4 regions of the Pantoea sp. PvP021 genome follow, and region 4 is predicted to be linked to each of the others. Evidence: riboswitches for the same ligand, from Rfam matches in the RefSeq annotation. Region 4 holds a riboswitch; each other region holds the start of a gene.
What was found. A riboswitch is a leader RNA that binds a small molecule or an ion and turns the genes downstream of it on or off. The one in region 4 is predicted to bind thiamine pyrophosphate.
Positions count from the first base shown of each region.

Region 1: another riboswitch for thiamine pyrophosphate. It lies ahead of thiB (thiamine ABC transporter substrate binding subunit); the one in region 4 lies ahead of thiC (phosphomethylpyrimidine synthase ThiC).
Region 2: another riboswitch for thiamine pyrophosphate. It lies ahead of ACVKSX_RS09910 (FAD-dependent oxidoreductase); the one in region 4 lies ahead of thiC (phosphomethylpyrimidine synthase ThiC).
Region 3: another riboswitch for thiamine pyrophosphate. It lies ahead of ACVKSX_RS11070 (TenA family protein); the one in region 4 lies ahead of thiC (phosphomethylpyrimidine synthase ThiC).

Region 1 is NZ_JBSRXX010000009.1:1,451-9,192, forward strand. It holds gene sgrR (HTH-type transcriptional regulator SgrR) at 99-1,760, shown strand; TPP riboswitch at 1,796-1,898, shown strand; gene thiB (thiamine ABC transporter substrate binding subunit) at 1,945-2,931, shown strand; gene thiP (thiamine/thiamine pyrophosphate ABC transporter permease ThiP) at 2,907-4,517, shown strand; gene thiQ (thiamine ABC transporter ATP-binding protein ThiQ) at 4,501-5,202, shown strand; gene ACVKSX_RS19145 (DedA family protein) at 5,208-5,972, opposite strand; gene polB (DNA polymerase II) at 6,141-7,742, shown strand, end outside.
Region 2 is NZ_JBSRXX010000002.1:168,401-176,142, reverse strand. It holds gene ACVKSX_RS09925 (alkene reductase) at 1-132, shown strand, start outside; gene ACVKSX_RS09920 (ArsR/SmtB family transcription factor) at 149-463, shown strand; gene ACVKSX_RS09915 (cysteine hydrolase family protein) at 708-1,253, shown strand; TPP riboswitch at 1,317-1,436, shown strand; gene ACVKSX_RS09910 (FAD-dependent oxidoreductase) at 1,568-2,506, shown strand; gene thiS (sulfur carrier protein ThiS) at 2,496-2,693, shown strand; gene ACVKSX_RS09900 (thiazole synthase) at 2,696-3,454, shown strand; gene ACVKSX_RS09895 (HesA/MoeB/ThiF family protein) at 3,464-4,432, shown strand; gene ACVKSX_RS09890 (ASCH domain-containing protein) at 4,442-4,855, opposite strand; gene ACVKSX_RS09885 (DsbA family protein) at 5,108-5,650, opposite strand; gene ACVKSX_RS09880 (hypothetical protein) at 5,968-6,237, shown strand; gene ACVKSX_RS09875 (sterol desaturase family protein) at 6,386-6,913, shown strand; gene crtB (15-cis-phytoene synthase CrtB) at 6,852-7,742, opposite strand, start outside.
Region 3 is NZ_JBSRXX010000002.1:404,733-412,474, forward strand. It holds gene ACVKSX_RS11050 (sensor domain-containing phosphodiesterase) at 1-1,492, shown strand, start outside; gene ACVKSX_RS11055 (ABC transporter substrate-binding protein) at 1,535-2,470, opposite strand; gene ACVKSX_RS11060 (ABC transporter permease) at 2,494-3,255, opposite strand; gene ACVKSX_RS11065 (ABC transporter ATP-binding protein) at 3,252-3,992, opposite strand; gene ACVKSX_RS11070 (TenA family protein) at 3,989-4,690, opposite strand; TPP riboswitch at 4,759-4,861, opposite strand; gene ACVKSX_RS11075 (6-phospho-beta-glucosidase) at 4,968-6,398, opposite strand; gene ascF (PTS cellobiose/arbutin/salicin transporter subunit IIBC) at 6,435-7,742, opposite strand, start outside.
Region 4 is NZ_JBSRXX010000016.1:4,175-11,916, reverse strand. It holds gene ACVKSX_RS23520 (aminotransferase-like domain-containing protein) at 1-472, shown strand, start outside; gene thiE (thiamine phosphate synthase) at 667-1,293, opposite strand; gene thiC (phosphomethylpyrimidine synthase ThiC) at 1,296-3,218, opposite strand; TPP riboswitch at 3,306-3,406, opposite strand; gene ACVKSX_RS23505 (Rsd/AlgQ family anti-sigma factor) at 3,559-4,065, opposite strand; gene nudC (NAD(+) diphosphatase) at 4,155-4,925, shown strand; gene hemE (uroporphyrinogen decarboxylase) at 4,966-6,033, shown strand; gene nfi (deoxyribonuclease V) at 6,036-6,704, shown strand; gene ACVKSX_RS23485 (YjaG family protein) at 6,768-7,358, shown strand; gene hupA (nucleoid-associated protein HU-alpha) at 7,547-7,742, shown strand, end outside.

The DNA of each region.
Region 1 (7,742 bases), on a different contig from region 4:
TTCAGTGCTGAATGCCTCCCGCTCTTCCCATAACGTAAAGTTTGCTCTTAAAATAGGGCAAGAAAAACAGAGCGCTTTTCATCGGGAGTTCCTCTTTTATGTCCTCATCACGTCTGAAGCAGCAGTTCATTCGCCTGTGGCAGAGCTGTCAGGGGCAAACGCAGGAGATTACCCTTAGCGAACTGGCTGACCTGCTGCACTGCTCGCGCCGCCATATGCGCAATCTGCTCAACCGGATGCAGGCCGCGGGCTGGCTAATCTGGCAGGCGGAAGCCGGACGCGGCAAGCGTTCACAGCTTACCTTCTGCTATACCGGACTGGCTTTGCAGCAGCAACGTGCCGAGGATTTGCTGGAGCAGGATCGCATCGATCAGCTGGTCCAGCTGGTGGGCGATAAAAATCAGGTACGGCAGATGATCGCCGCGCATCTGGGCCGCAGTTTCCGTCAGGGCAAGCATATCCTGCGGGTGCTCTACTATCGTCCGCTGCTCAATCTGCTGCCCGGTTCGCCGCTGCGGCGCTCCGAAACCCACATTGCGCGACAGATTTTCAACGGCCTGACGCGGATAAATGAGGAAAACGGGGAAATCGAGCCCGATATTGCGCACCACTGGCAGCAGACTTCCCCGCTTCACTGGCGCTTCTTTCTGCGTCCGGCGATTCGCTTTCATCACGGCAGAGAACTGGAGATGGAGGATGTGCTGGCCACGCTTGAGCGTCAGCGCCCTCATCCGCTCTTTTCCCATATCGAGCAGATCGACTCGCCCGCGCCCTGGACGCTGGATATCCGCTTAAGCCAGCCCGATGAAGGGTTGCCCTGGCTGCTGGGCAGCGTCAGTGCGATGATCCTGCCGCGCGAATGGCCGACGCTGCACGATTTTGCCCGCCAGCCCGTTGGCACCGGTCCTTACCGGGTGATCCGCAATCAGGAGAGTCAGCTGAAGATCGAAGCGTTTGATGACTATTTTGGTTTTCGCGCCCTGATTGATGATGTCTCTATCTGGGTACTGCCCGACATCAGCGATGAGCTGGTCTATGCCGGTGTCCGCCTGCAGGGCGACGGAGCCGATGAGGTTCAGGAGGAGAGCCGTCTTGAAGAGGGCTGCTACTATCTGCTGTTCGACCAGCGTTCAGAACAGGGACGCAACGAGGCGGTCCGGCGCTGGGTCAGCTACCTGTTTAATCCTATCGCCCTGCTCAATCACGCCGGTGTCGGCTACCAGCGCTACTGGTTTCCGGCGTATGGCCTGCTGCCGCGCTGGCATCACCGGCGCGACCTGACGCCAGTGGAAAAACCGCCCGGCTTAACCCACCTGACGCTGACCTGGTACAGCCAGCACGTGGAGCATGAAGGCATCGCTAACGCGCTGCGTCCGCTGCTGGCAGAGCATGGCGTCACGCTGGAGACCCGCGAGATCAGCTACGAAAGCTGGTATCAGGGCGAAGCGGAAAGTGATATCTGGCTTGGCAGCGTGAACTTTACCCTGCCGCTGAATTACTCTCTGTTTGCGCAGCTTTATGAGATCCCGTTGCTGCATCACTGTCTGCCGATCGACTGGCACAGCGATGCGGCCCGCTGGCGCGAGAAAACGCTGCCGCTGGCCGAATGGAGTAAACAGTTAGTCGAAGAAGCGGGTCTTCATCCGCTGTTTCACCACTGGCTGCTGCTTGAAGGTCAGCGCAGCATGCGCGGCGTTCGGATGAATACGCTGGGCTGGTTTGATTTTAAATCCGCCTGGTTCGCGCCACCCGCGCTGTGAGGCTTTCGCCCCGGCGCTGAAATGACTAGAATGTGACGTTCTCAACGGGGTGCCGCCTGTCACCAGCAAGCAGCTGAGAGATACCCGTCGAACCTGATTCGGTTAATACCGACGTAGGGATTTGGGAGGCCTCTGTGCTCAGATCCTTTGCGACTCATCCCCTATTCTCCTGAAGGAGCGCAAAGTGTTAAACAAAGTTCTGCCGGTGCTGCTGTTACTCTCCGCCCCCGTTCTGGCGGCTAAGCCGGTTCTCACGGTCTACACCTACGACTCCTTCTCCGCTGACTGGGGCCCTGGCCCGGCGGTTAAAAAAGCCTTCGAGGCGCAGTGCAACTGCGAGCTGAAATTCGTCACGCTGGAAGATGGCGTGTCGCTGCTGAACCGCGTGCGCATGGAAGGGAAAAACAGCAAAGCCGATCTGGTACTGGGGCTGGATAACAATCTGGTACAGGCGGCGCAGAAAACCGGTCTGTTTGCCGAAAGTCAGGTCGATTCCTCGACATTAAAACTGCCCGGCGGCTGGCACAACACCACTTTCGTGCCGTTTGATTATGGCTACTTCGCGTTTGTCTATGACAAAACCCGGCTGAAGAATCCGCCAAAAAGCCTGAAAGAGCTGGTCGACAGCCCGGAGAAGTGGCGGGTGATCTACGAAGATCCCCGTACCAGCACCCCCGGCTTAGGTCTGCTGTTGTGGATGCAGAAAGTCTATGGCGATCAGGCACCGCAGGCGTGGCAAAAGCTGGCGCAGAAAACCGTGACGGTGACCAAAGGCTGGAGTGAAGCCTATGGCCTGTTCCTCAAGGGCGAAGGCGATCTGGTGCTGAGCTACACCACCTCACCGGCTTACCACATCATCGAAGAGAAAAAAGAGAACTATGCCGCCGCGCCGTTTGCAGAGGGCCACTATCTGCAGGTTGAAGTTGCCGCGCAGTTAGCCAGCAGCAAACAGCCGGCGCTGGCACAGCAATTCATGAAGTTTATGGTGTCACCCGACTTCCAGCGCACTATCCCGACCGGTAACTGGATGTACCCGGTAATCGACACGCCGCTGCCTGCCGGTTTTAGCGCGCTCACTGTGCCCGCCACCGCCCTGCAGTTCTCGCCGGAAGAGGTTGCCAGCCAGCGTTCAGGCTGGATCAGCCAGTGGCAACGCGCCGTCAGCCGCTGATGCCGCGCTGGCTTATCCCCGGTTCGCTCGCCACGCTGCTGTTAATCAGCGTGGCGCTGCTGGCCTTCGGTGCACTCTGGAGCGCCGCGCCAGAGAATGACTGGCGCAGCGTGCTGCAGGATGATTACCTGCATCACGTTATCGCCTTCTCTTTTGGTCAGGCGCTGCTCTCCGCGCTGTTGTCGCTGCTGCCGGCGATACCGCTGGCGCGCGCGCTCTATCGACGCCGTTTCCCTGGCCGTCAGCTGCTGCTGCGTCTGTGCGCCATGACCCTGGTACTGCCGGTGCTGGTGGCGGTATTTGGTCTGCTCACCGTCTATGGTCGTGTCGGCTGGCTGGCGCAGCTGTGCCAGCTGGCAGGGATTGATTACCACTTCTCTCCCTACGGTCTGTCGGGCATTTTGCTGGCGCACGTCTTCTTTAACCTGCCGCTGGCGACCCGCCTGATGCTGCAGGCGCTGGAGAGCATTCCGGCGGAACAGCGTCAGCTGGCGGCACAGCTCGACCTGCGCGGCTGGCACCATTTTCGTCTGCTGGAGTGGCCATGGCTGCGGCGTCAGCTGCTGCCGACCGGCGCGCTGATCTTCATGCTCTGTTTCGCCAGCTTTGCTACCGTGCTCTCACTGGGCGGCGGCCCGCAGGCGACGACCATCGAGCTGGCGATTTTCCAGGCGCTGAGTTATGACTACGATCCGGGGCGCGCTGCACTGCTGGCGCTGATCCAACTTGGCTGCTGCGTGACGCTGGTGCTGCTCAGCCAGCGCTTCAGCAAAGCGATTCCCGCCGGAACCAGCCAGCTGAATGGCTGGCGCGATCCGCAGGATTCGCGCGGGGCGCAGCTGGTTGATGCGCTGCTGATCCTGCTGGCGCTGATCCTGCTGCTGCCCCCGCTGGCGGCGGTCATCATCGATGGTCTGCACGGCGGACTGCGCGGCGCGCTGGCGCAGCCTGCACTCTGGCAGGCGACGTTTACCTCACTGCGCATCGCCACCGGCGCCGGTCTGCTCTGTGTGGTGCTGACCATGATGCTGCTGTGGAGCAGCCGCGAGCTGCGCCTGCGTCAGCGCCCGGCGGCGGCAACCCTTATCGACACCAGCGGCATGCTGATTCTGGCGATGCCAGGCATCGTGCTCGCCACCGGCTTTTTCCTGTTGTTTAACGCCACCATTGGTCTGCCGGCGTCGGCGGACGGGCTGGTGATCTTCACCAATGCGCTGATCGCCATTCCCTATGCGCTGAAAGTGCTGGAGAACCCGATGCGTGACGTCGCGGAGCGTTACGGCAGACTCTGTGATTCGCTGGATATCCACGGCTGGAACCGGCTGCGGCTGATTGAACTGCGGGCGCTGAAACGTCCGCTGGCCCAGGCGCTGGCCTTTGCCTGCGTGCTGTCGATCGGTGATTTTGGCGTGGTGGCGCTGTTTGGTACTGCCGATTTCCGCACCCTGCCGTTCTACCTTTATCAACAGATCGGTGCCTATCGCGGTGCTGACGGTGCAGTGACCGCGCTGCTGCTGCTGCTGCTCTGTTTGTTGCTGTTCACCCTGATGGAAAAATTACCAGGCCGCCATGCTGACACTGAATAACCTCACGTACCTTTATCAGCATCTGCCGATGCGCTTTAGTCTCAAAGCCACCCGCGGCGAGCGCATCGCGATCCTCGGCCCCAGCGGGGCCGGTAAAAGCACCCTGCTGAGCCTGATTGCCGGTTTCCTGCCGGTGAAACAGGGCACCCTGATGATTGACGGCCAGGAGCACACCCACAGCGTGCCGGCCAGACGGCCGGTTTCGATGCTGTTTCAGGAGAACAACCTGTTTCCGCACCTCAGCGTGCAGCAGAACATGGCGCTGGGATTGCACCCCGGACTGAAGCTGAGCGCCGGGCAGCGCCAGCAGCTTGCAGCGCTGGCCGATCAGGTGGGATTAGGCGATCTGCTGACGCGCCTGCCGGGCGAGCTGTCAGGCGGACAGCGACAGCGCGTGGCGCTGGCACGCTGTCTGCTACGTGACCGTCCGGTGCTGCTGCTGGATGAGCCTTTTTCTGCGCTGGATCCCGCGCTGCGCGGAGAGATGCTGCAACTGGTGCGTTCGGTGTGTGAAGCGCGCAGCATCACGCTGCTGATGGTGTCGCACAGTCTGGAAGATGCCCAGCAGATTGCGCCGCGCAGCGTGGTGATTGTGGATGGCCGGGTTTACTGGGATGGCGAGACCCGACAGTTACTGTCGGGCGACACGCGGGAGGCCGACGTGCTCGGCATCCCGCGTCGTTAAGCGATTCAGGCGAAGAAAACCTGCCACAGCAGATGACGGAAAATGGGCATCATCGGATGGAACTGAATACCGACGAAAGCCGCGACGGCAATCACCAGCCCCAGCGGCCCTGCCCAGCGCAGGCGCTCAGGCGGCAGCCAGGCCGATGCCCAGTCGCGACTCTTGCCGCTGCGCCACCAGCGCCAGCATAACCAGACACCCAGCCAGATCAGCAGTGCTGCGCCGAGTAACAGCCATTTAAAGCTGCCGCCCTGCGCGGCTTTGGGCACATCGATCGCCACACCCGCCAGAATACCGGGCAGCAGATAGAGCGGCGGCCAGAGAATGCAGCCGATAATGTTCGGCGGCAGGAATTTACGCACCGGCAGCTCCAGCATACCGGCCGCCAGCGGGATCAGCGGACGCGTGGGGCCAACAAAGCGTCCGACCAGAATCGTAAACATGCTGTGCTGATGCAGGGCGTGCTCGGTTTTATCCAGCAGGCCTTTATACTTTTGCAGATACTTCCAGCGATGCAGCGGCCCCTGAAATTTCCAGCCGATGCCGTAGGAAACCCAGTCACCAATCAGGCAGCCCGCAAAGCCCGCCGCCCAGGCCGGGTAAAGGCCAAGTTCGCCACTGCCGACCAGCGCGCCCAGACTGGCCATCATCACCGTACCTGGCAGCAACAGCCCGACCAGCGCCAGCGACTCAAGAAACGTCACCAGCGCAACGGCAAACAGCGCCCACTCCAGGGACTGCGTAATCAGTTGTTGAATCCAGGCTTCCATAATCATCCTAAGTAAAAGCAGAAGGCTGGATTGTCCTGAGCCAGCCACACAGCGTCAAGGCAAGAATTGTAGGACAATGTTGACAAAAGCGGGTGGCGGGAACTGTATAAATATCCATGTTATACTGAAGCGGTTTTCTCATCCTGAAATGCTGAGTCCGGAGAACATCTGAATATGCCCCGTGCAGGTTTTCTGCTCACCCGCCACTGGCGCGACAGCCCGCATGGCACCGAAATTATCCTCTGGCTCGCGACCGATGCGGGCGCGCAGCGCGTGGTGCTGCCGGTGCAGGAGTCCGTCGCGTTTATTCCTGAGGAATTTCAGGCGCAGGTCAGCGAATTACTGAAAGATGAACGTCAGTTTCGGATTCAGTCGCTGGCGCTGAAAGATTTTCGGCGTCGCCCGGTTTTCGGCCTCTACTGCCAGCAGAACCGCCAGCTACAGCGCATTGAAAAACGGCTGCGCGAAGAGGGTATTCCGGTCTATGAAGCCGATATCCGTCCGCCGGAGCGCTACCTGATGGAGCGTTTTATTACCGCGCCGGTCTGGTTTGACGGCGAGCAGCGCGGAGACAGCGTGGTCAATGCGCGGCTCAAACCCCATCCCGACTATCGCCCGCCGCTGAAATGGGTCTCGCTGGACATTGAAACCACACAGCATGGCGAGCTTTACTGCATCGGGCTGGAGGGATGCGGTCAGCGCCAGGTCTTTATGCTCGGCCCGGCCAACGGTGATGCCAGCACGCTGGATTTCGAGCTGATCTATCTCGACAGCCGGCCGCAGTTACTTGAAGCGCTGAACCAGTGGTTTGCAGAGCATGATCCGGATGTCTTAATTGGCTGGAACGTCGTGCAGTTTGACCTGCGGGTATTACAAAAGCATGCCGATCGTTACGGCATTCCGCTGCGTCTGGGACGCCAGCAGGCCGCGCTGGAGTGGCGTGAACATGGCTTCAAACCCGGCGTATTTTTCGCTCAGGCCAGTGGCCGGTTGATTATTGATGGTATTGACGCGCTGAAATCGGCGTTCTGGGATTTTCCCTCATTCAGCCTGGAGTCGGTGTCGCAGCAACTGCTGGGAGAAGGAAAAGCGATTGATAATCCCTGGCAGCGTATGGAGGAGATCAACTGGCGTTTTGCCAACGATAAACCGGCGCTGGCGCGCTACAACCTGAAAGACTGCGAACTGGTGACGCGCATTTTTCACAAAACGGCGATTATGCCGTTTCTGCTGGAACGCGCGGCGGTCAATGGACTGGCGGTGGATCGCCACGGCGGTTCGGTAGCGGCCTTTGGTCATCTCTATATTCCGCGGATGCATCGCGCCGGGTTTGTCGCCCCGAACATGGGTGATGTAGCCCCGGAAGCCAGTCCTGGCGGTTATGTGATGGATTCGCGCCCCGGCCTGTATGACTCAGTGCTGGTGCTGGATTACAAAAGCCTCTACCCGTCGATTATCCGCACCTTCCTGATTGACCCGGTGGGTCTGGTGGAAGGGCTGGCCCATCCTGATGATGCCGATTCGATTGAGGGTTTCCGTGAAGCGCGTTTTTCGCGGCATACCCACTGCCTGCCTGCGATAGTTGAACAGATCTGGCTGGGTCGCGAAGCGGCGAAAAAGCAGAATAATCAGCCGCTGTCCCAGGCGCTGAAAATCATCATGAACGCCTTTTACGGCGTGCTGGGCACCAGCGCCTGCCGCTTCTTTGATCCGCGGCTCGCCTCCTCTATTACGCTGCGCGGTCACGCCATCATGCAGCAGACCCGCACG
Region 2 (7,742 bases), on a different contig from region 4:
CGCTCATTTATCGCTAATCCCGATTTGCCCGCGCGGATTAAATCAGGATATCCGCTGAATGAGGTCGATCACGCCTCCCTGTATGGCGGCACTGAGAAAGGCTATACTGACTATCCATTTTATCCATCCTGATATTCTGTGAGGCGGCATGTCCCCCGAAAATGCCCTGAAGTTACTGTCCAACCCGACCAGAGTGGCAGTGCTGAAGTGGCTTAAAAATCCTGACGAAGCGTTTGCGGGCTATACCCAGCTCTATCCCTTCGATCAGTATGGCGTCTGTGCCAGCCTCATACAGGACAAGGCGGGCTTATCACAGCCCGCCACCTCGTTATGCCTGAAAGCACTTCACAATGCGGGGCTGGTTGAAGCCAGCAAAGTCGGGAAATGGACTTACTATCGCCGCGCCGAACCGCGCATTCGTGAAATAACCGATGCGGTAACCCAATCGCTGCAGGCGCTTTAAAAGCGACGGCGTACAGGGTAATGTAGATGTCAGCGCCATCCTTCTGAGGGTGACTTCACCGAACGCATTAACTCAGGGTCAGAAAATGTTTATGTCAGTTCTGTCTTTCACAACCGTCACCACCACCGCCTCTGGCGGCGGCGTGAGCGACTCTGTGACAGGCACCTGACACAACTGATTCTCACTCCCCGCCGAACCGGACGGGGAGCTGTTCTCCGTTCTTAAAACTGAATGGAGACACGTCATGGTTACATCTGAAAGTGCACTTTTAATTATCGACATGCAGCATGGCCTTTTTAATGGTCCCGAGGCTCCCTTCGCCGCAAATTCGATCTTGTCGACCATCTCACTTCTCATTACTAAAGCTCGGGCTTCTGCCGTCCCCCTCTTTTTCGCACGCCATATCGGCCCTGATGATTCCCCTTTTAATGAGCAAAGCCCGCTGACGCGCCTGATCCCGGAATTGCAGGTTAACCCGCAGAGTGATGTCGTCTTCACCAAAAGATATCCCAGCTGTTTCAGGGATACTGGCCTGCAGCTTCAGCTGAGGCAAAAGGGCATTAAGCAACTGGTGATTGCGGGGATGAAAACGGAGTTCTGCGTTGATACTACCTGTCGGGCAGCCCCGGAGCTGGGTTTTAACGTCGTACTGATTTCCGATGCGCACACCACCGTCGATAATCCCTACCTCTCTGCGGAGAAGATTATTGCGCATCACAACCAGACGCTGGCGGGCCCCTTTGTGACGCTGGCAACCGCAACTGACTGGCATTTCGGTTCTGCCGGTTAAGTCCGATTTTCTGACCCGGTTCCATGCAGTCTGCTTGACGAAGCTGTCTGCTTAACTTACAACTAAACCCGTCAGGGGAGTCTCGCCAGAGAGACTGAGAGGCTAATAGCGCACCGCGCGGCTTAGCGACCCTTAGAACCTGACCCAGTTGATACTGGCGTAGGAAGACGGGTATCTCATCAGATACTTGCCGCAGGGGCGCATTCGCAACGTTCCTGCCTTTTCCCTCTGTATCACGGGTCTTCGTTAACGGATAACGAGGCCAAATTGAAAAATCTCATCCTGAATCTTTCTTTTCCTGTCCGGTGGACACCATGAGCCGCTGGTCGGTGCTCGGCAGCGGCGTTGCCGGGCTTTGTGTCGCCACGCTGCTGCTGGAGCGGGGAGAAACGGTCGAAGTTATTACTCAGCCTGACTGCCGTGCGGCCTCGCACTGGGCGGGCGGCATGCTCGCGCCCTGGTGTGAAGCAGAAAGCGCACCGCCACAGGTGATCGAATGGGGCCAGCACGCGGCCAGCTGGTGGGCGAAACGCGTTGATGGCGTGGAACAGCAGGGCACGCTGGTGGTTGCTCCGCCGCGTGACAGCCGCGAACTGACGCGCTTCGCCAGCATGACGCAGCAGCATCAGTGGGTCTCTCCCGGTGACATTGAACCCGCACTGGAAAACCGCTTTGCCCGCGGCCTGTTTTTCGCCGCAGAGGCGCATCTCGATCCGCGCCGCGCCTTGCAGCAACTGCGCGACAAACTGCAACAGGCTGGCGTCCCCTTTCACAGCGGTAAACCCGGCGGCAAAATCATCGACTGCCGTGGCATCCACGCCACCGATCGGCAGCCCGCCCTGCGCGCCGTGCGGGGCGAAATGGTGATCCTGCACACATCCGACGTACAACTCTCCCGTCCTGTCCGGCTGCTGCACCCGCGCTTTCCCTGCTATCTGGTGCCGCGTGCCGGGGGCCACTTCATGCTGGGAGCCACCATGGTGGAAAGCCACGACAGCAGCCCGATCAGCGCCCGGGCGATGATGGAATTGCTCAGCGCCGCTTACAGCCTGCATCCGGCGCTTGCCGAAGCGCGGATCGTGGAGAGCGGCACCGGTCTGCGTCCTGCTTACCGGCAGAACCTGCCGGAAGTCCGCTACGAAAATGGCCGTTTCTCACTTAACGGCCTGTACCGCCACGGCTTTTTGCTGGCCCCGATCATGGCTGAAAAACTTATGCTGCAACTGACTCAGGAGATAACTCATGCGCGTTGAACTGAATGGACGCACGATTGAAACCGGCGCAACGACGCTGGCGGAGCTTATGGCGGAGCAGCAGATCGATCCGCGGACCGTCGCCACCGCGCTGAACGGGGAGTTTGTACCGCGTAGCCGCTATGCCAGCCAGCAACTTGAGGCGGGCAACCAGCTCGAAATCCTGTCACCGATGCAGGGAGGTTAACCATGTTCTATCAATTTACTCCGCAATCCCGATTTCTGCTCGGCACGGCCGGTTATCCGTCACCGGACATTCTGCATCAGGCGATCAACGCGTCAGGCGCGGAGATTATTACCGTCAGCCTGCGGCGGGAAGGCAGTGAAGGCGGCGCTTTCCGCACGCTGCTGCAACAGCTCAACAAACGTATTCTGCCGAATACGGCAGGCTGCCACACGGTGAAAGAGGCGGTGACGACGGCGCAGATGGCGCGTGAACTGTTCGACACACCGTGGATCAAGCTGGAGGTGATTGGCCATGCCGACACGCTGCAGCCCGATCCTTTTGCCCTGGTTGAGGCCGCACGGATTCTCTGCGCTGACGGGTTCCAGGTGTTTCCCTACACTACGGAAGATCTGATTGTCGGCGAAAAATTGCTGGAAGCGGGCTGTGAAGTGCTGATGCCCTGGGGCGCGCCGATCGGCTCCGGCCAGGGGCTGCGTAATATCGAGGGGCTGCGCGCTATGCGTGCGTGGTTTAAAGATGTGCCGTTGATTATTGATGCGGGCATTGGCGCACCTGGCCAGGCGGCTCAGGCGATGGAGATGGGTTTTGATGGCGTGCTGCTCAACACGGCGGTGGCAAAAGCGCGCGATCCGGTGCGCATGGCCGGTGCCTTTGCTGCTGCGATCCACGGCGGACACGAAGCGTTTCAGGCGGGATTGATGGAGCAGCGCGACATGGCGTCTGCCTCTACGCCTATTTTTGGTCTGGCACAATTCAGTTAAGGAGCAGCGATGGAGCGTTATCAGCGACAGACGATGTTGCCAGAGATTGGTGAAGCGGGGCAGCAGCGGCTGAGCAGGGCAAAGGTGCTGGTGGTGGGGGCGGGCGGGCTTAGTGCGACGCTGCTGCCGTTACTGGCAGGCGCGGGTGTGGGATTTATCCGTCTTTACGATGGCGATCGGGTTGAACTGCACAACCTCCACCGGCAGACGCTGTTTGGCGTCGACGATGTGGGCCAGCAGAAAGTATTTTGCGCTCAGCGTGCGCTGGCGCAGCGCAATCCTGACTGCCACGTTGAGGCGCATCCACACGCGCTAAGCGCCAGTCAACTGCCGCAGGCGCTGGAGGGAATCGATCTGGTGGTGGATGCGGCGGATAACTTCGCTATTACTTATCAGCTCTCCGATGTCTGTTATCCGGCAGGCCTGCCGCTGATCTGCGCCTCGGTGCTGGGACGCAAAGGCTATGTTGGCGGATTCTGTGGCGGTGCGCCTGGCTATCGCGCGCTGTTCCCGCAGCTGCCCACGGCCTCGGGTAACTGCAATACGGCAGGCGTAATGGGACCGGCGGTAGCGACGCTGGGCGCAATGCAGGCACAGATGGCGCTGAGCGTATTGTTAAAACTAACGCCATCGCCGCTCGGCTGCATGATCCACTGTGACTTTGTTGACTGGCATATCAGGCAGTTTCGTTTTGATGACGCACCTGAACCTGACGCGCCCGGCACGCCCTTTATCGATCGGGCCATGCTGATGGAGGATGATTGCATAGTGGAGTTGCGCAGCCTGGAAGAGGCACCGGTCAGTGTGGCCGAGCGGGTGGTGCGAATTCTGCCGCAGCAGATAGCGGCCTGGCAACCGCCGGTCAATCAGCGTGTGGTACTGGTGTGTGCCAGTGGCATGCGCGCAGCCCAGGCGGCTGAGAACCTTGCCGCGCGGGGGATTGCGCGGCTTGCGCTGGTGGCGGCAAACACGCTGTAGCGTGCCGGTTTAGACCACCTCGACCAGCTGGAACGTCTCGAAGATCAGCTCCATTTCGCTGTGAAAATAGCCTTCACGCTCGAAGTAGCGCTGATGTTCCTGACGCCAGTGGTCGAGGCTCAGATCGCCTTCACCCTCCAGCATCGCCATCTCTGGCGTGACGCGATCAAAGCGCGTCAGGAACAAGCCGGTGGTGCGGATCACGCAGACGGGCTGCTGTTCGCCGTTGAGAACAATGCTGTAACCGCCCGGTTGAGGCAATGCTTCCTGATCCTGCCAGCTCCGCAACGACCCGCAGGTGGCCACTTTCTTACCGGCAATAATCAGCGTTGCGAGCTCGCTGGCTAATTCCGGGGAGTCACCAAATGCATCTGTGAAGGCACCCGGATATTTGTCCTGCAGTTGTTGCAGCGTCATCGTCATCAGCAAATCCTCAATGAATTAGGCGTGTGGGCCCGGCGTAACGTCAGGTTATCGCCATGCAGGCCAGCGGTGCCGTTAAGATGAACAACAGCAGCGGCTTTAATCCCACCGTCTGCTGCTGATAGCGGTACAGCTTACCCGGCCTCCACATGGGAAAACAGGCTTAATTATCAGGATATTGAGTTTGAGCGTGAGTGGGGTCGCAAAGGAGAGACTCAGTCTGGCGCGGCCGGGCACAGCCGCGCACTAATATTAACGAATCAGAAAGCTTGCCCAGTGCGCTATATCGTCACCGCTGCTGATTTCGGGCTGTACCAGACCGTTTACCATAAAGGTCGGTGAAACGTGAATGCCGTTCTGGCGGGCATATTTGCAGTGCCATTTAATGGCGTTCTGCAGGTCAGGCTGATCAAACGCGGCGCTGGCATCTACGCCGCTGACCTCTTTCAGGCGGGCGAGGATTTGATTCGGCGTGGCATCGCGGTTCGGACCGGTACAGTGATCGGTGAACTCAAACTCTTCACGGTGATCGGCTACCGCCTGCATCACCTTTTTCGCGGCCTCTTTGCTTTCGCAGGCAGCGGCAAGGATATAGCGCACTATCAGCCCGGAATAGAGGTGCCACGGCTGTGATTGCAGACGGATCTTCAGGGTGATGTTCTCTTCACCCGCGTGCGCCAGTAACGCGTCGAATTTATTGAAGGCGCGCACCGAAAAAGGACAGGTGGGTTCCAGAAAGACTTCAAAGATCTCAGGGCCGTGGCCCCATACCAGTACATCAGCGTGCTGACTCATCGACAACTCCTTGAACATTAACGAGACGGGAAACCTGTTTACCCTGGCAAATCCCTCTGACATCAGCCAATTAAGAATCAGCCGCAATTGTTACAAAAAACAGCAATCAGCTGATGAGTCGCGTGTAATACGCGACAGACAGGTCCATTAGTCGTTAGAATTGCCAACTTTGGCATTTTCAACTGCTGGCACGGCGTAGCCGCCCACGAACAGCTATAGTTGTCAGCAGTGTGCAATCTTTTGCAGGATGCAGCCATTTAAGCTGCTTCACTGCTGTTTGTTTGCCCGGAGCTGATAAGCGTTAGAAGAGGTTAATTTTGCATACCGATCTCACCTGGAAAACTCTCCATCACGTCATCAATCAGACGATCTCTGACATGCTTGACGAGCAGCAGACCATTGATGTGTTATCACTGCGCGCCCGGCTGCATGAACTGGCTGAAAAAGAGGAGGATGAGGTCATGCTGCTCTGTTACTGGCAGGCCAGCAAAATTCTGATGCGATTACCCACGACCGTCACCGCCAGTCAGTTAATGACCGCGGCACGCCACGCTTTTCGCACCCCGCTGAATCACGATCTGCTTTAAAGGCTGCGTCCTACACAAATATCAGGATGGTCCTCACTCAAGCTTCAACAGCGTGTTCCCTTATTTTTCTCCTGAACACTGTTTTCCCCAATCTCTGTTAAAATTGTACCTCTGCGCCATTTTGCAGGATGCATGTTCGGGAGAAACTATGTTGTGGATTTGGAATGCCCTGATTGTTCTGGTCACTGTTATCGGAATGGAGATAACGGCTGCACTGGCGCACAGATACATTATGCATGGCTGGGGTTGGGGCTGGCATCTGTCACATCATGAACCGCATAAAGGCTGGTTTGAGGTTAATGACCTCTATGCCGTAGTGTTCGCCGCTCTGTCGATTTTGCTCATTTATCTGGGCAGCACGGGTGTCTGGCCCTTGCAGTGGATCGGCGCGGGTATGACGCTCTACGGCCTGCTCTATTTTATTGTGCATGACGGCCTGGTGCATCAGCGCTGGCCATTCCGCTATGTTCCGCGCCGGGGTTATTTACGCAGGCTTTATATGGCGCACCGCATGCATCATGCGGTACGAGGCAAAGAGGGCTGTGTCTCGTTTGGCTTTCTTTACGCGCCGCCGCTGTCAAAACTGCAGGCGACGCTGCGAGAACGTCATGGCGTTAAACGGGGCGCTGCCAGAGATCAGCGGAGCGTGGAGCGTGACGCGCCACCCGGGAAGTAACCGCCTGACCCGATGCCGCCACCAGCAGTGCCAGTTTCTCTGGTGTGCTGGTGGACTGGCGTTGATCCCACGCCTGTGAACCCGCCTGAACTACCTTCATACCGATTTTACGATAGACCTGCTGCGCGGTAGCAATCGCCCACGCTGAACGCAGCGGTAAACCCGGCAGGCCAGCCGACGCCGATCGATAATAGGGCTCTGCCGTTTCCACCAGCCGACGGGCGACGCGGCTTAATGCCTGGCGATTTTGCGGGTCGGCCAGATTCTCTCGGGTCAGCCCCTCTTCAGCCAGCCACACAGCGGGCAGATAGCAGCGTCCCGCTTCAGCATCTTCAACGATATCGCGCGCAATATTGGTCAGCTGAAACGCCAGACCGAGATCGCAGGCGCGATCCAGCGTGGCGTTGTCGCGTACGCCCATAATCTGCGCCATCATCAGGCCAACCACGCCCGCGACGTGGTAACAGTAACGCAGCGTATCATCCAGCGTCTGATAGCGTGTCTCATGCACGTCCATCGCAAAGCCCGCCAGATGATCAAAAGCGTAAGCAGGCAGAATATCGTGTGCCATTGCCACCTCCTGAAAGGCCGCAAAGGCGGGCTCATGCATCTGGGATCCGGCATAGGCCTGACGCGTTTTCATCTCCAGCTGCGCCAGGCGCTGTTCGGCGGATTGCAGCGATGGCGTATCGTTGCTGAATCCCAGGACCTGATCGTCAATCACATCATCACAGTGACGGCACCAGGCGTAGAGCATCAGCACGCTGCGTCGGGTTTTGGCATCAAACAGTTTTGACGCGGTGGCAAAGCTTTTCGATCCCACCTCCAT
Region 3 (7,742 bases), on a different contig from region 4:
ACTGGATGAGCGCTTTGTCACGCACCCGTTTGTGAAAGGCGATCCGCATATTCGTTTCTACGCCGGTGTCTCGCTGCAGAACCTCGACGGCGCGGTGCTGGGCACGCTCTGCGTCACCGACACCCAGCCACATCCCTTTAGTGATGAGAAACTCGCTACGCTGCGCTCACTGGCTACGCTGGTCACCTCATTTCTGGATGCCTGGAACAATGCGGGTTTTGCCGACGTCATTACGCACCTGCCGAATCGCCCACGTCTGATTCGTGATATTCAGCAACTGACCCTTGTCGCACCAGAGAGCCGCTTCCGCCTGATTCTTATCGACTGCCTCGACATCATTCGCGCCTATGAGCTTTCCCGTGCGGTGGGCATTGCGCCGATGGAGAAACTGCTAAAGCAGATGGCGCAGGATGTCGCTCACCGGCTCAATCTTCCGGAGAATGAAACGCTCTATACTTTCGCCCCAGGCCGTTTTGCCATTGTTCAGCCCTACTCGGGTCGTTATACCGCACATAACATGATCGACCTGTTTAAGGGCATGAAGGCCGATCTGGCGGAAAATATCACGCTCGACCTGGATGTCTTTACCGGTGAAACAGAGTTTGTACCGGGCCAGATGGATGCCAATGAAACGGTGCGTCAGGCCGTGAGCGCGCTGCATGAGGCGGTGGATGAGAACATCAGTGCAATGTGTTTTGAAGAGAGTTACGACTCGCGGCGCACCGATGACTTTATGATCATGAACGATCTGGCTCAGGCGCTGAATAAAGACGAAGAGCTTTACCTGGCCTGGCAGCCTAAAGTGTGTCTCAAAAGCGGTAAAACGGTCGGGCTGGAGGCGCTGATCCGCTGGAATCATCCTGAGCGGGGCGAGCTTTTCCCTTCAGAATTCATTCCGTTAGCGGGTAAAACCAACCTGATTTCCGATCTGACCAACTGGGTTATCGATCACACCATTGAGCAGCTTGCGCGCTGGGATCGCGAATACGATCTGATTCCGGTTTCGATCAACGTCAGCGAACGCGACTTCGCAAAGCCCGATTTTGCCGATCGGCTGGTGGCAAAATTAGCGGCGGCTCAGTTACCCAATTCTATTCTGGGCATTGAGTGCCTGGAGAATGAACTGATCACCAAAACCAATGTGGCGATCAGCGGGCTGGAAGCGCTGAAATCACACGGCTTTGTGATCTCGCTGGATGATTTCGGTACTGGCTACAGCAACATCAGCTATCTGCAGGATATCCCGCTGGATGTGATCAAGATCGACCGATCCCTGATCTCGCGTATGGGTGAAGATGACGCATCAAAAATCATCGTCAGATGCATTATTCAGATGCTGAAAGAGCTGAACTACACCGTGCTGGCTGAGGGCGTTGAGACGGAAGCCACCCTGACGTTGCTGAAAACTTACGGTTGCGATCAAATCCAGGGCTACTTCTTTTCAAAACCGCTGCCAGCCAGCGATATTGAACACTGGCTTTATCAGAAGTGATGCCAGGAAAATGGCCCGCAGCGATCGTTGCGGGCTCTCTTATTACTCACTGCCGGTGGCGTAGCGCTCAACCGGCGTGATGCTTTTAATCAGCTTGTTATCAAACAGAAATTGCTCGTAAGCCTGATAGCGTGCGCGATCCAGTTTTGCCGGATCGGCGGCAAACAGCGGCAGGGTGGCACGCCATGCCTGATGATTCAGCGGCGTGTTCAGCTCCGGATGCGCGCGGGCAAAGGCCTGCCAGCTCTCCTCCGGGTGCGCCTGCAACTGCGCATTACCCTTCTTCAGTGCCCGCAAAAACTTTTTGATTTTCTCCGAGTGTGCCTCATCACGGTTGGCGACGATGATCAGTTCGTCATAGGCCGGAACACCATAATCCTCGACGTTGAAGACTACCGGTTTTTTACCGTGCTGTTTCATCTCCAGCGCTTCGATATTGCGATAGCCGCCGATAACCGCATCCACTTGCCCGGTCATCAGGGCGCTGGTGAGCTGGAAATTGACGTTAACCAGCTTAACCTGATCGGCTTTAACGCCATCATGGTTCAGCATGGTCGCCAGCGTCGCCTGTTCAATGCCACTGACGGAATAGCCGATGCGTTTCCCTTTTAAATCGGCTGGTTTTTTTACCGTTTCGTCTAACGTCATCAGCGTATTCAGCGGACTGTTAATCAACGTCCCCACACGCATCAAGGGCAATCCCTGATCGGCGAAGAAATGCAGCTGCGGCTGATAGGTAATCGCTAAGTCCGCCTGCTTTGCTGCCACCAGACGCGGCGGCAGCGCCGGATCGGAAGGCGGCACAATGTTAACCTCCAGCCCTTCTGCCGCAAACGCGCCGGTCTGCTGGGCCACCATAATTGGCGCATGATCGGGATTGATATACCAGTCGAGCACCAGTGTCAGTTTCTCCATCGCCTGAGCCTGTGTGGCTAAGGTGGCGCTGAACAGCAGGGTAAACAGAGGCATTTTTGTCATGGGTTTTCTCATTGGTTTAGTCATTAATGTGTCTCGGGTGCCCAGGTAATCAGGCGGCGCAGCAGGTTGTCGAGGGTCAGCCACAGGGCCAGCGTCATCAGCACCAGAATAAACAAGGCGGCGAAACAGAGGTCGCTCTGCATCCGGGCGTTGGCATTCAGCATCACGTAGCCCAGCCCCTCGGCCGAGCCGACCCATTCACCGATGATTGCGCCTATTGGCGCGACGGCTGCCGCCATCCGCAATCCTGAGCCCAGGGCGGGCAGCGCGGCTAACAGCCGGACATGGCGCAGTTGCGCTGCAGGTGATGCGCCCAGCGTGCGAGCCAGATCGAGATAGCCGGGCGTGACGCGACGCAGGCCATCAAAAAAGGCGGAGGTCACCGGGAAGAAGATTACCAGGACGGCCATCGCGACTTTGGCGCCCATGCCGAAACCAAACCAGAGCACCAGCAGCGGCGCCAGGGCAAAAACCGGAATCGCCTGGCTGGTGATCACCAGCGGCATCATCCAGCGCTGCAGCCACGGTGAAAAGGTCATGCCCAGCGCCAGCACGCTCCCCAGCAGCACGCCGAGGGCCATGCCGCTGACGATCTCGGTCAGGGTAATCAAAGTGTGATGGCCGAGATAACCTGCGTTTTGCCACAGTGCGATGGTGACCGCAGCGGGTGAGGGCAGCAGAAAGGCCGGAACCGAACTCAGTGTGGCGAGCCACCACAGCGCAATCAGTCCGGCAAACAGCATCACTCCACGGTGAAGACTGGCAAAACCTTTGTGTAATCTCATCCCGCAATCCTGCTCAGCTGCTTCAGCAATGCGGCCTGACTCTGCAATACCTGTATGTCGTCTGCAGCCCGCGGTGGCTGACCCGCCAGGGGCGGGCAGGTTTCAATTCCCGCAGAACCGATCACCAGCATGTGGTGACTGAGCCGACAGGCTTCGGCGGCGTCATGGGTAATCAGTAGCACGGTGTGTCCGACCAGCACTTCTGCGGCCAGCGTCTGGATCTGAGCGCGGGTGAGGGCATCCAGTGCGGAGAAGGGCTCATCCATCAGCACAACGGGCTGACGGGTGTAGAGGGTGCGGGCCAGCGCGGCGCGCTGACGCATCCCGCCAGAAAGAGTCGCGGGTCGCGCATTTGCAGAATGGCTCAGACCTACCCGCATCATCAGATGCTGCGCCCAGTCGCGATCGGCCCTTTCACCTCTCAGGCGGCTGGCGAGACAGACATTTTGTTCAACCGTGAGCCACGGATAGAGCAGATCCTGTTGCCCCATCCAGGCGATGCGTCCGGTCAGTGGCAGGCCGTCGCTGCCGCTGACCTGCCCGGCGGTGGGTGGCGTCAGACCAGCAATGACCCGCATCAGGCTGCTTTTTCCGACGCCGCTGGCACCCAGTAAAGCGGTAAAAGCACCGCCCGCGATCTCCAGATCAAGCTGGCTGAAGAGTGGCTGCTGGCCATAATTCAGGCTGAGCTGGCGAATTGAAATGCCTGGCGGCACCGGATGGCACGGCAGGTTCATGAGCTGATCCGCTGGGCGGCAGCATGGTTGAGACCCATCTGCCAGAAAGCGGCTTCCAGCCGGGTTGCAGTGGTAAAAATCTCCGCCAGCGGGTTAAACCGGTGTTCACCGGCGCGCTGCCGGGCCAGGGTTTCAAACAGTGAAAGTGAGGAGCGAACGCCAGCCAGATAGGCTTCGTCGCCGTAATTTTCTATCCATGCCGCGTAAGGGTTCCCCTCAAAGCGGGTTGCGGGATCATGCAGTAGTGTCAGGCCAATTTCAGCGTAACCGGCAACGCACGGCATCAGCGCGGTCAGCAGCTCCAGCGCATCCCCGGTGTGACCCACGTCCAGCACGTAGCGGGTGTAGTTGAGCGTTTCCACTGCCTCGGGTTCACTCGCCATAGCCGCCTCGCTGATACCCCATTGCTGGCAGTAAGCCAGGTGAAGTGGCAGTTCGCTGACGATGGCGTTAAGCGATGCCGTTGCGCTGCGTAAGGCTGCTGGCTCGGAAAGTTTGCTGATCAGCAAGCCCCAGGCACGGGCGAAGTGCAGCAGAAACAGAAAATCCTGGGTGAGATAGTGGCGGAAGGCGGCGGATGGCAGGGTGCCCTGACCGAGTTGCCGCACAAAATCGTGCCCGATATAGGCGTGCCATTGACTGCCCGCCTGCTGGCGCAGACGACCATAAAAGCCGGTGTCGAAAAGCGGATGTGACATAGGATCTCCAGTAACAGGGAGATCCGGGCATACGGTCTGGAACAGGGAATGTTGCAGGAGATGACGCAGAAAATCTGCCGACCCGTCCCTTCGCTGGCATGACCCAGATCAGGTTCAAAGGGTTCGGCTTACGCCATCTCAGCCCATTACAGGACACCCCTCGGAGACATTGGTTATACGATAATTACTGCCGGAGTACAACGGCAGAAATAAGCGTTCTGTTCCGGCGTTGCTGTCGCGCCAGTAACAGCATGACGATAGCTTTTAAGTGACGTTGTCACTCAAGATCCGCACCATTACTGGCAATGACTTTTTTGTACCACCAGAAGGATTTCTTCCGCGTGCGCGCCAGCGTGCCGTTACCCAGGTCGTCGCGGTCAACATAGACAAATCCGTAGCGCTTGCTCATTTCACCCGTTGAGGCGGCAACCAGATCGATACAGCCCCAGCTGGTGTAACCCATCACTGGCACGCCATCCTCGATCGCGTCGCCCATGGCGCGGATATGTTCGCGCAGATAGCTGATGCGGTAATCATCGTTGATCTCGCCATTTGATTCGATCTCATCGCGCGCGCCCAGGCCATTCTCCACCAGAAACAGCGGCTTCTGATAGCGGTCATACATCATATTCATCGTGATGCGTAAGCCGAGCGGATCGATACCCCAGCCCCACTCACTGCGCGGTACATGGGGATTGGTCAGGGATTTCACCACATTGGCGGCGCTGCTGTTCTGCTCGTTCATCTCGGCCGAGGCGCAACGTGAGGCGTAGTAGCTGAACGAGACAAAATCGACGCTGTTTTTCAGAATGTCGTCATCGCCGTCAGCGATCTCAAGCGTCACACCTTTTTCACGGAATACGCGGGCGGCGTAGGCCGGATAGGCCCCACGCGCCTGCACGTCAATAAAGAACAGGTTTTCGCGATCCTTTTCCAGCGCAGCCCAGACATCTTCCGGCTTGCTCGACCAGGGATAGAAGTTGCCGCCTGCCAGCATGCAGCCGACCTGGTTCATCGGATTCACTTCATGCGCGATGCGCGTCACCAGCGCGCTGGCGACCAGTTCATGATGGGCCGCCTGATACTTTACCTGATCCTTGTTCTCACCGGGTTCGAACACCAGACCGGCGCCGGAAAAGGGGCTGTGCAGCAGGATATTAATCTCATTGAAGGTCAGCCAGTATTTCACCAGGCCATCAAACGCCTCAAAGCAGCTGCGGGCATAGCGGGCAAAAAAGTCGACCATTTTGCGATTGCGCCACGAGCCATATTCAGTCACCAGATGCATCGGCACATCAAAGTGACAGAGCGTGACCAGCGGTTCGATATTATATTTCCGGCACTCCTCAAAGACCGCGCGGTAAAAGGCGATGCCTTGCGGATTGGGCGTCAGTTCATCGCCATTGGGATAGAGACGGCTCCAGGCAATCGACGTGCGGAACACGCTGAACCCCATCTCCGCCATCAGCGCAATGTCTTCCGGATAGCGGTGATAAAAATCGATGGCTTCATGGCTGGGATAAAATTCATCGTCACGCAGGGTAAAACGCTTTTCCAGACCGAGTTTGACCGGCATACGGTGCAGGCCATGTGGAATCATGTCGACGGTGGTTAAGCCCTTTCCGCCTTCACGAAAGCCGCCTTCACTCTGGTTGGCGGCCAGTGCGCCGCCCCATAAAAATCCTTGCGGAAACCTTGAATCAGACATGCAATCCTCTTTTCCGGGTCAGCGTGACCCTTTCCTTTAGTGGCTATTAATCGCGTTAGCGCGTTCGGTAACGGGCGCAGGTTGCGTTGCGCTTTCGGGTGCGGTGTTGGTTTCGGGCTCGGTTTCAGGAATATCTTCAAAACCTAACAGCAGCGTCAGCACAAATGACAGCACCACAGACAACACCATGACCGCACCGACCCAGACAATACTCATGGGATTGGTGGGATCGAAGAACTGTACGCTGGTAAACAGGCCGGGAGAGGCCATGGAGTGGCTGGCCAGCCCGCCAATGCCCGCGACCGCGCCACAGATAAAACCACTGATCAGACAGGCGATCAGCGGTCGTTTTAAACGGACCGCAACGCCATACAGCGCCGGTTCTGAAATGCCGGCAATAATCGCTGATGCCGCCGCTGCCAGCGCGGTCTGGCGCAGTTCACGGTTTTTGGTCCGGAACGCCACCGCCAGCGACGATCCCCCCAGCGAGAGGTTGGCACCAATCTCTGACGGCATCACCATGCCCTCTTTGCCGGTTTCGGCAATGGTCTGGATGATGGTGGGGGTGAACACCCGATGCATCCCGGTCATCACCAGCAGCGGCCAGATTGCGCCCATAATCGCGACGGAAAGCCAGCCAAGATAGCCATGCACGGTGTAGACCAGCGCGGAGATGCCGCTGCCGATCCAGATACCAATCGGACCAATCAGCACAATCGCGATGGGTGCCGCAATCAGCACAATCAGCATCGGTTTCAGGAAGTTTTTAGTGACGGCAGGGGTAATACGATCCACGCCGCGCTCGATGTGCGACAGGATCCAGGTCATCACCAGCGCCGGGATTACGGTGTAGGTATATTTCACCGCGGTCACCGGGATGTAAGCAAATTCCACCGCCTGACCCTGTGCCGCTTTCGCCATCAGTTCAACAAAGTTGGGATGAACCAGTACACCGGCAATGGCGATCGCCAGCGACATGTTCGTTTTGAATTTCAGCGCCGCAGAGGCGGCCACCATGATCGGCAGGAAGAAGAATGCGCCATCGCCAATCACGTTGAGGATGACCAGCGTTGATGAGCCTTTCTCAAACACGCCCGCCATATCCAGGATCATCGCCAGCAGCTTAACCATTGACCCGCCAATAATGGCCGGAATCAGCGGCGACATGGTGCCCACCAGCGCATCAAGAATACCGGCGCCGATGCCTCGCAGCGTGATTTTACGTTTTACGGGTGCAGTCGATGTCGCTGCGGGCGATCCCAGCTCCAGCACCGCCTGATAAGCCTGTGACACGTTGTTACCAATGATCACCTGGCATTGAGTGTCGTTGTGCACCACGCCCAT
Region 4 (7,742 bases):
CTATCGCGACCGTGTACTGCACATGAAATATATCGTCACAGGTTCCACCGCCACACAGCCTCAGCATGCGGTCTCCGAGTTTATCCGCCAGGGCCATTATCAGCCCCATCTGCGCCGGATGCGGCAAATCTATCATCGTAACTATGAAACCTTTAGCTGCTGGGTGCGCCACTACTTTCCCTGCGGCATCTGCGTTTCCCGTCCTCAGGGCGGTTTTCTGATGTGGATAGAACTCCCCGAAGCGTTTGATGCGGTCCGGCTCAACCGCGAATTGCGCGAGTCAAAAATTCAGATAGCCGTAGGCTCACTCTTTTCGGCCTCGGGTAAATACCGTAACTGTCTGCGCTTAAACTACGGGCTGCCGATCAACGAGCAGACTGAAAAGGCGCTGGCGCTGGTGGGTGCAGCCGTCGAACGCGCCATGCTCTCGTGCCAGCATGAAACGCAGATTTCAGCTTCAACTCTCGCATAGCGAAAAGAAGAAGCAGGGCCGGCAAGAGGAGGGAACCGGCCCTGGTCAGATAACCTTAACCTGACGGAGGCCACGTTAAGGTTTTGGATCAGAGCACGCCAGCGGCAACTTACGCTTTTGCGCACCGCTTTCCCGGCAGAAACGCTGGCGTTACTGGTTTTGCAGCCGCTATGCGGGACAGCTTCCACAAATCCTTATTGGTGAAGCTCTGCCAGCGCCAGCAAAGTACGTGTTGCTTCACGCCAGTCATCTGCCTGGGTAATCGCACTCACCACCGCAATACTCCCTACGCCGGTTGCCAGCACGTCAGGTGCCCGAGCAATCGAAATACCGCCAATTGCCACGGTGGGGATATGCGTCAGGCGCGTCAGATGCCGCTTCAGCTGTTCAATGCCCTGCGGCGCAGAAGGCATCTCTTTGGTCTGCGTCGGGAAAATATGTCCAAGCGCGATGTAAGAGGGCTGGATTGCCAGTGCGCGGTCCAGTTCAGCATCGTCATGGGTGGAGAGCCCCAGACGCAATCCTGCCTGATGAATCCGGGCAAGATCGGCGACATCGAGATCCTCCTGACCCAGATGCACGCCATAAGCCTGATGCTTTATCGCCAGCTGCCAGTAGTCATTGATAAACAGGCGCGCGTCATAGCGTTTACCCATTGCAATCGCCTGAGCGATGGCGGGCTCGGCGACCTCATCGGGCTGATCTTTGATGCGCAGCTGCAGTGTACGAACGCCCATCTTCAGCAGGCGCTCAATCCAGTCGGGGCTATCAACCACCGGATAAAGCCCCAGGCGCGGGGCGGTAGCGGGAAATGCGGGCATCGTTACTCCTCCTTAATGGCATCGGCGGGATGATAAAGCTCACCGCCGCGCCGACGAAAACGGTCTGACATCTGCGCCATGCCCACTTCAACGGGCTCGGCGCGCGTATCCTGACGTGCTGCGAACTCGCGCACCTCCTGTGAAATTTTCATCGAGCAGAACTTAGGGCCACACATCGAGCAGAAATGGGCCACTTTGCCCGACTCCTGCGGCAGGGTTTCATCATGCATAGCCCGCGCCGTATGGGGATCCAGCGCCAGATTAAACTGATCTTCCCAGCGGAACTCAAAGCGCGCTTTGGACATGGCGTTATCACGGATCTGCGCACCCGGATGGCCTTTCGCCAGATCGGCGGCATGCGCTGCTATTTTGTAGGTGATCAATCCCTGCTTCACATCCTCTTTGTTCGGCAGACCCAGATGCTCTTTGGGCGTGACGTAACACAACATGGCGCAACCAAACCAGCCAATCATGGCAGCACCGATACCGGAGGTGAAATGGTCATAGCCGGGCGCGATGTCGGTGGTCAGCGGGCCAAGGGTGTAGAAGGGGGCTTCATCGCACAGGTCGAGCTGTTCGGTCATGTTGCGGCGGATCATATGCATCGGGACGTGCCCCGGGCCTTCAATCATGACCTGAACGTCATATTCCCAGGCAATACGGGTCAGTTCGCCCAGGGTACGCAGTTCGGCAAACTGCGCCTCATCGTTGGCATCCTGAATGGAACCCGGACGAAGGCCATCGCCCAGCGACAGGGAGACATCATAGGCGGCGCAGATTTCACAAATCTCCCGGAAGTGCTGATACAGGAAGCTCTCCTGATGATGCGACAGGCACCATTTCGCCATGATAGATCCACCCCGCGATACAATTCCGGTCAGACGTTTCGCCGTCATCGGGACATAACGCAGCAGCACGCCAGCGTGGATAGTGAAGTAATCGACACCCTGTTCCGCCTGCTCAAGCAGCGTATCGCGGAATATTTCCCAGTTCAGGGCCTCGGCCACGCCATTCACTTTTTCCAGCGCCTGATAAATCGGCACTGTACCGATTGGCACCGGGCTGTTTCGCAAAATCCATTCGCGCGTTTCATGAATATAACGACCGGTAGAGAGATCCATCACCGTATCGGCACCCCAGCGAGTCGACCAGACCAGTTTTTCCACCTCTTCCTCAATAGAAGAGGTCACCGCCGAGTTACCGATGTTGGCATTGACCTTAACCAGAAAGTTGCGGCCAATGATCATCGGCTCCGATTCAGGGTGATTGATATTGGCAGGGATAATGGCGCGTCCGGCAGCGACCTCCTGACGTACAAACTCGGGCGTGATACTGGCTGGCAGATGCGCGCCAAAACTGTGGCCGGGATGCTGTTGCAGCAATACCTCACTGCGGATTCGCTCACGGCCCATGTTTTCCCGCAGTGCGATAAATTCCATCTCCGGGGTGATGATCCCCTGGCGGGCATAGTGCAATTGCGTGACGCAGCAGCCTGCGCGGGCACGGCGCGGTGTCGGCAGTTGATCGAAACGCAGATGATCCAGCCCCTCGTCAGCCAGCCGCTGCTGGGTATAGCCTGAGCTGTTCTGTTCGAGAAGTTCGCTGTCGTCGCGTTCAGCAATCCAGCGGGCGCGCAGCTTTTCCAGGCCCCGATGAACATCGATCTGTGCCGCGGGATCGCCATAGGCACCCGCCGTGTCATAGACCGGTACCGCTTCGTTCTGCTCATAGAGAGGCTGTTCTTTGCTGCCGCCGATGTGAGTCGGGCTTAGCACGATTTCACGCATGGGAACGCGAATATCCTCGCGGCTGCCGGTAATCCAGATGCGGCGGGACTGGGGAAATGCACTGCCGCTTTGCAGGGAATCAATAAATTCCTGCGCCTGGGCACGCTGTTCACGACGGGTTGTTTTTTGGTCAGACATAGCAATCATCCTGTTAAGGGGGAACGATGCTTGTCCGGAGTTCGGAAGGAGTAACCGTATAGACAGCGTTAGCATGCTGGCATACAGAGAATATTTACTCTTGTTCCCTTCGCAGGTTCTAACCTGATCAGGTTCCGCGGATCCCGAATTAACGGTCTCAGCCCAACTGGGCACTCCGACAAGAAGCTGTTTTTACGCTGGTGTCTGATAACAGAGCCAGATGTAAAAACCTTATATTTCAAAGCAAAAATCAAAAAGGTTCTTTGGAGCACTCTCCTCAGAACCTGTTCAGCATAAAAGGGCTACGGGATAATCTCAACCCCTTTGCCGGAGATGATGATTAAGCCGGACGCGCGATATGGCTGTCATTGGCAACCGGCGGGGGGACAAGCTGGTTATCCCATGCCAGCTGGATCAGCTTATCTTCCAGCGTAAAGCGTGCTTCCAGCACTTCACCCACTTCGGAGAGTGCCTGCTGGAAGGTCATGCAGTTCTCGTCGTCGATTGCCTGCTGCAGGTGGCCGTCATACAGCTGCATCAGACGCTCAGTATTGGCTTCCAGCGGTGGATAGATCTGTGCGGCGGCAATCATCGGGCTGTCGCCACTCATTTCACTGATCACGCGTTCATAGATACTGAAGTGACCCGCAGAAAGATAATCGACCAGACCGTGACAGAAGTTGTCCAGAGCCTGCTCATCAAGACGCGTCAGCGCCTCTTTATTTGGTTTAAGTCCGACCAGGTGATAATAGGTCACCAGTAGCTGACGACGGGCTTCAAGCCACGAATCGACCAGTTCATTACTGCCACCTACGCGTTCAGCCAGGACGTCTAACTGGTTAAGCATATCTAACTCCATGTGAGTTATAGTTGTTTATCTACACACTTAACATCAGGGCTTCAGCGTGCGAGTTGACGCTAAGGATGACGAAATAAATGCAATGCGAAATCTCAAGCGTAGACGCTGGATGGTGGATTGTCAGCCATGAACAGAAACTTTGGTTGCCACAAGGTGATTTACCCCACGGAAACGCCGAAAAATTTGGTTTGACCGGCAGTAAAGCCCGGACCATCGGTGAGTGGCAGGGCGAAAAAGTCTGGCTGATTTGTGAGCCGCGTTCTGCCGATATGTTCTCAGTACGACAGCTGATCGATCAGGATGTGGCGCTGTTTCAGCTGGTGGGTCGCGGTGTGCAACTGGCGGAATTCTACCGTTCTCATCGCTGGTGCGGCTATTGCGGCCATGAAATGCACCAAAGCAAACATGAATTTGCCTGTCTCTGCAGCCATTGCCGCGAGCGTTACTATCCGCAGATCGCACCCTGCATCATTGTGGCTATCCGTCGCGGTGATGAAATCCTGCTGGCGAATCATGCCCGCCATCGCAACAAGGTCTACACCGTGCTGGCGGGTTTTGTGGAGGTGGGCGAGACGCTGGAGCAGGCCGTTGCCCGCGAAGTGATGGAAGAGAGCAATATCCGCGTCAAAAACGTCCGTTACGTTACCTCCCAGCCGTGGCCCTTCCCGCAATCGCTGATGACAGCCTTTATGGCGGAGTATGACAGCGGCGATCTGCAGCACGATGGTAAAGAGCTGCTGGATGCGGCCTGGTTCCGTTTTGATGAGCTGCCGTTGCTGCCACCGCCAGGCACCGTGGCGCGCCGCCTGATTGAAGATACCGTCGCTCTGTGCCGCGCCGAAGTGTGAAAGTGCTACACTACACGCCTGTTATTGAGAGAGTGTTGAGATGAGTGAACTGAAGAACGATCGTTATTTGCGTGCCCTGTTACGTCAGCCGGTTGATGTCACGCCGGTCTGGATGATGCGACAAGCCGGGCGCTATTTGCCGGAGTACAAAGCGACACGCGCCCAGGCGGGTGACTTTATGTCGCTGTGTAAAAACGCCGAGCTGGCCTGTGAAGTCACCCTGCAGCCGCTGCGCCGTTATCCGCTGGATGCCGCCATCCTCTTCAGTGACATCCTGACCATTCCGGATGCGATGGGACTGGGTCTCTACTTTGAAACCGGCGAAGGCCCGCGTTTCTCAAACCCTGTGACCTGTCGCGCTGACGTTGAGCGTTTACCGGTGCCCGATCCCGAAATGGAGCTGGGCTATGTGATGAATGCTGTCCGTACCATCCGTAAGAACCTGAACGGCGACCTGCCGCTGATTGGCTTCTCTGGCAGTCCGTGGACGCTGGCCACCTATATGGTGGAAGGCGGGAGCAGCAAGGCGTTTACCAAAATTAAGAAGATGATGTATGCCGATCCCGCTACGCTCCACGCGATGCTGGATAAGCTGGCCGACAGCGTCATCCTCTATCTCAATGCTCAGATCCGCGCCGGTGCGCAGTCCGTTATGGTGTTTGATACCTGGGGTGGCGTGCTGACCGGTCGTGATTACCGCGAATTCTCACTCCATTACATGCACAAAATTGTCGATGGCCTGCTGCGTGAAAACGACGGTCGCCGCGTGCCGGTGACGCTCTTCACCAAAGGCGGCGGACAGTGGCTGGAAGCGATGGCCGCCACCGGTTGTGACGCGCTGGGTCTCGACTGGACCACCGATATTGATGACGCACGCCGTCGCGTGGGCGACAAAGTCGCCCTGCAGGGCAACATGGATCCTTCTATGCTCTATGCGGCACCTGAGCGTATCGAACAGGAAGTGGCTGGGATCCTGGAGCGCTTTGGCTCGGGCACCGGGCATGTCTTTAATCTGGGTCATGGTATTCATCTGGATGTGCCACCGGAAAATGCGGGCGTCTTTGTTGAGGCGGTACACCGTTTATCACGTCCCTGGCATCAGGAGTAATCATGGATATTGCCGCACTTCGCGCTGAGCAGTTACAACGCGCCGCTGATGTGGTGCGAGAAGATGACTTTGATGTGCTGCCACCCCGCTTTATCGGCGGGGCAGACGTTGGATTTGAGCAGGAAGGCACTATCACCCGGGCGGCGATGGTGATACTGGAGTATCCCTCCTTAAAGCTGGTGGAGCATCGCATCGCACGCGTTGAGACCACCATGCCTTACATTCCGGGCTTTCTCTCATTCCGTGAATATCCAGCGCTGATGGCCGCCTGGCAGATGCTGGAGCAAAAGCCGGACCTGCTGTTTGTGGATGGACACGGTATTTCGCATCCACGACGACTTGGCGTTGCGTCACATTTTGGTCTGCTGGTCGATGTGCCCACCATTGGTGTCGCGAAAAGTCGCCTGTGTGGCCGTTTTGCCGATCTGGATGCGCAGCCTGGCAGTCGCCAGCCACTGATCGACAAAGGTGAGCAGATAGGCTGGGTATGGCGCAGCAAGCTCCGTTGTAATCCGCTGTTTGTCGCCACCGGTCATCGTGTCAGCCTGGATACCGCGTTGCAGTGGGTCGAAAACTGTACGCGTGGTTACCGCCTGCCGGAACCGACCCGCTGGGCCGACGCGGTTGCCTCGAACCGAACCGCTTTCCAGCGCTGGCAAAACGCGCTTTAACACTGTTTGTGCTGCGGTTTTGCAGTTACACTGCGGCCAGCGAAACGAATAAGAGCCACCTTTATGTTACAAAATCCCGTTCATCTGCGTCTGGCGAAGCTGGAAAGCTGGCAGCACCTTACTTTTATGGCCTGCCTGTGCGAGCGCATGTATCCCAACTATCGCGCGTTCTGCGAGCAGACTGAATTTGCCGATCCGGCACTCTATCGCCGTATTCTTGATCTGATCTGGGAAAACCTGACGGTCAAAGATGCGAAGATTAATTTCGACAGCCAGCTGGAAAAGCTCGAAGCCGCCATTCCGGATGGTGATGCGTTTGAGGTTTACGGCGTTTATCCGGCTATCGATGCCTGTGTGGCATTAAGCGAAGTCGTACATGCGCAGCTGAGCGGTGAAACTCTTGAGCATGCAATTGAAGTCAGCGAGACCTCAATTACCACTATCGCCATGCTGGAAATGACCCAGGCTGGACGCGAAATGACCGACGAAGAGCTGCGTGAAAACCCGGCTATCATCGATGAGTGGGACCTTCAGTGGGAGATTTTCCGCCTGCTGGCGGAGTGTGAAGAGCGCGACCTTGAATTGATTAAAGGTCTGCGATCTGACCTGCGTGAAGCGGGAATTAGCAACATCGGTATAAATTTCCAGCAGTAAGGCGATAAAACGTGACTTCAGGCCCGAATTAGCGCGCCTGGAGGCTTCACATTGGCCCCCTGTCTGGTCTACATTTGGGGGGCTGAAAATTGTGGCTATCGGTGCGTGCAGGCAGAAGAGTGCCAGAATATGGCTTTTCCCTCGCACTCGTTGCTTAGCAAGCGATAAATACACTTTAAGGATAACTTATGAACAAGACTCAACTGATTGATGTGATCGCAGAAAAAGCTGACCTGTCTAAAACCCAGGCAAAGGCAGCGCTGGAATCTACTCTGGCTGCGATCACTGAGTCTCTGAAAGATGGTGATGCTGTACAACTGGTTGGTTTTGGTACTTTTAAAGTGAACCACCGCGCTGAGCGTACCGGTCGTAACCCGCAGACTG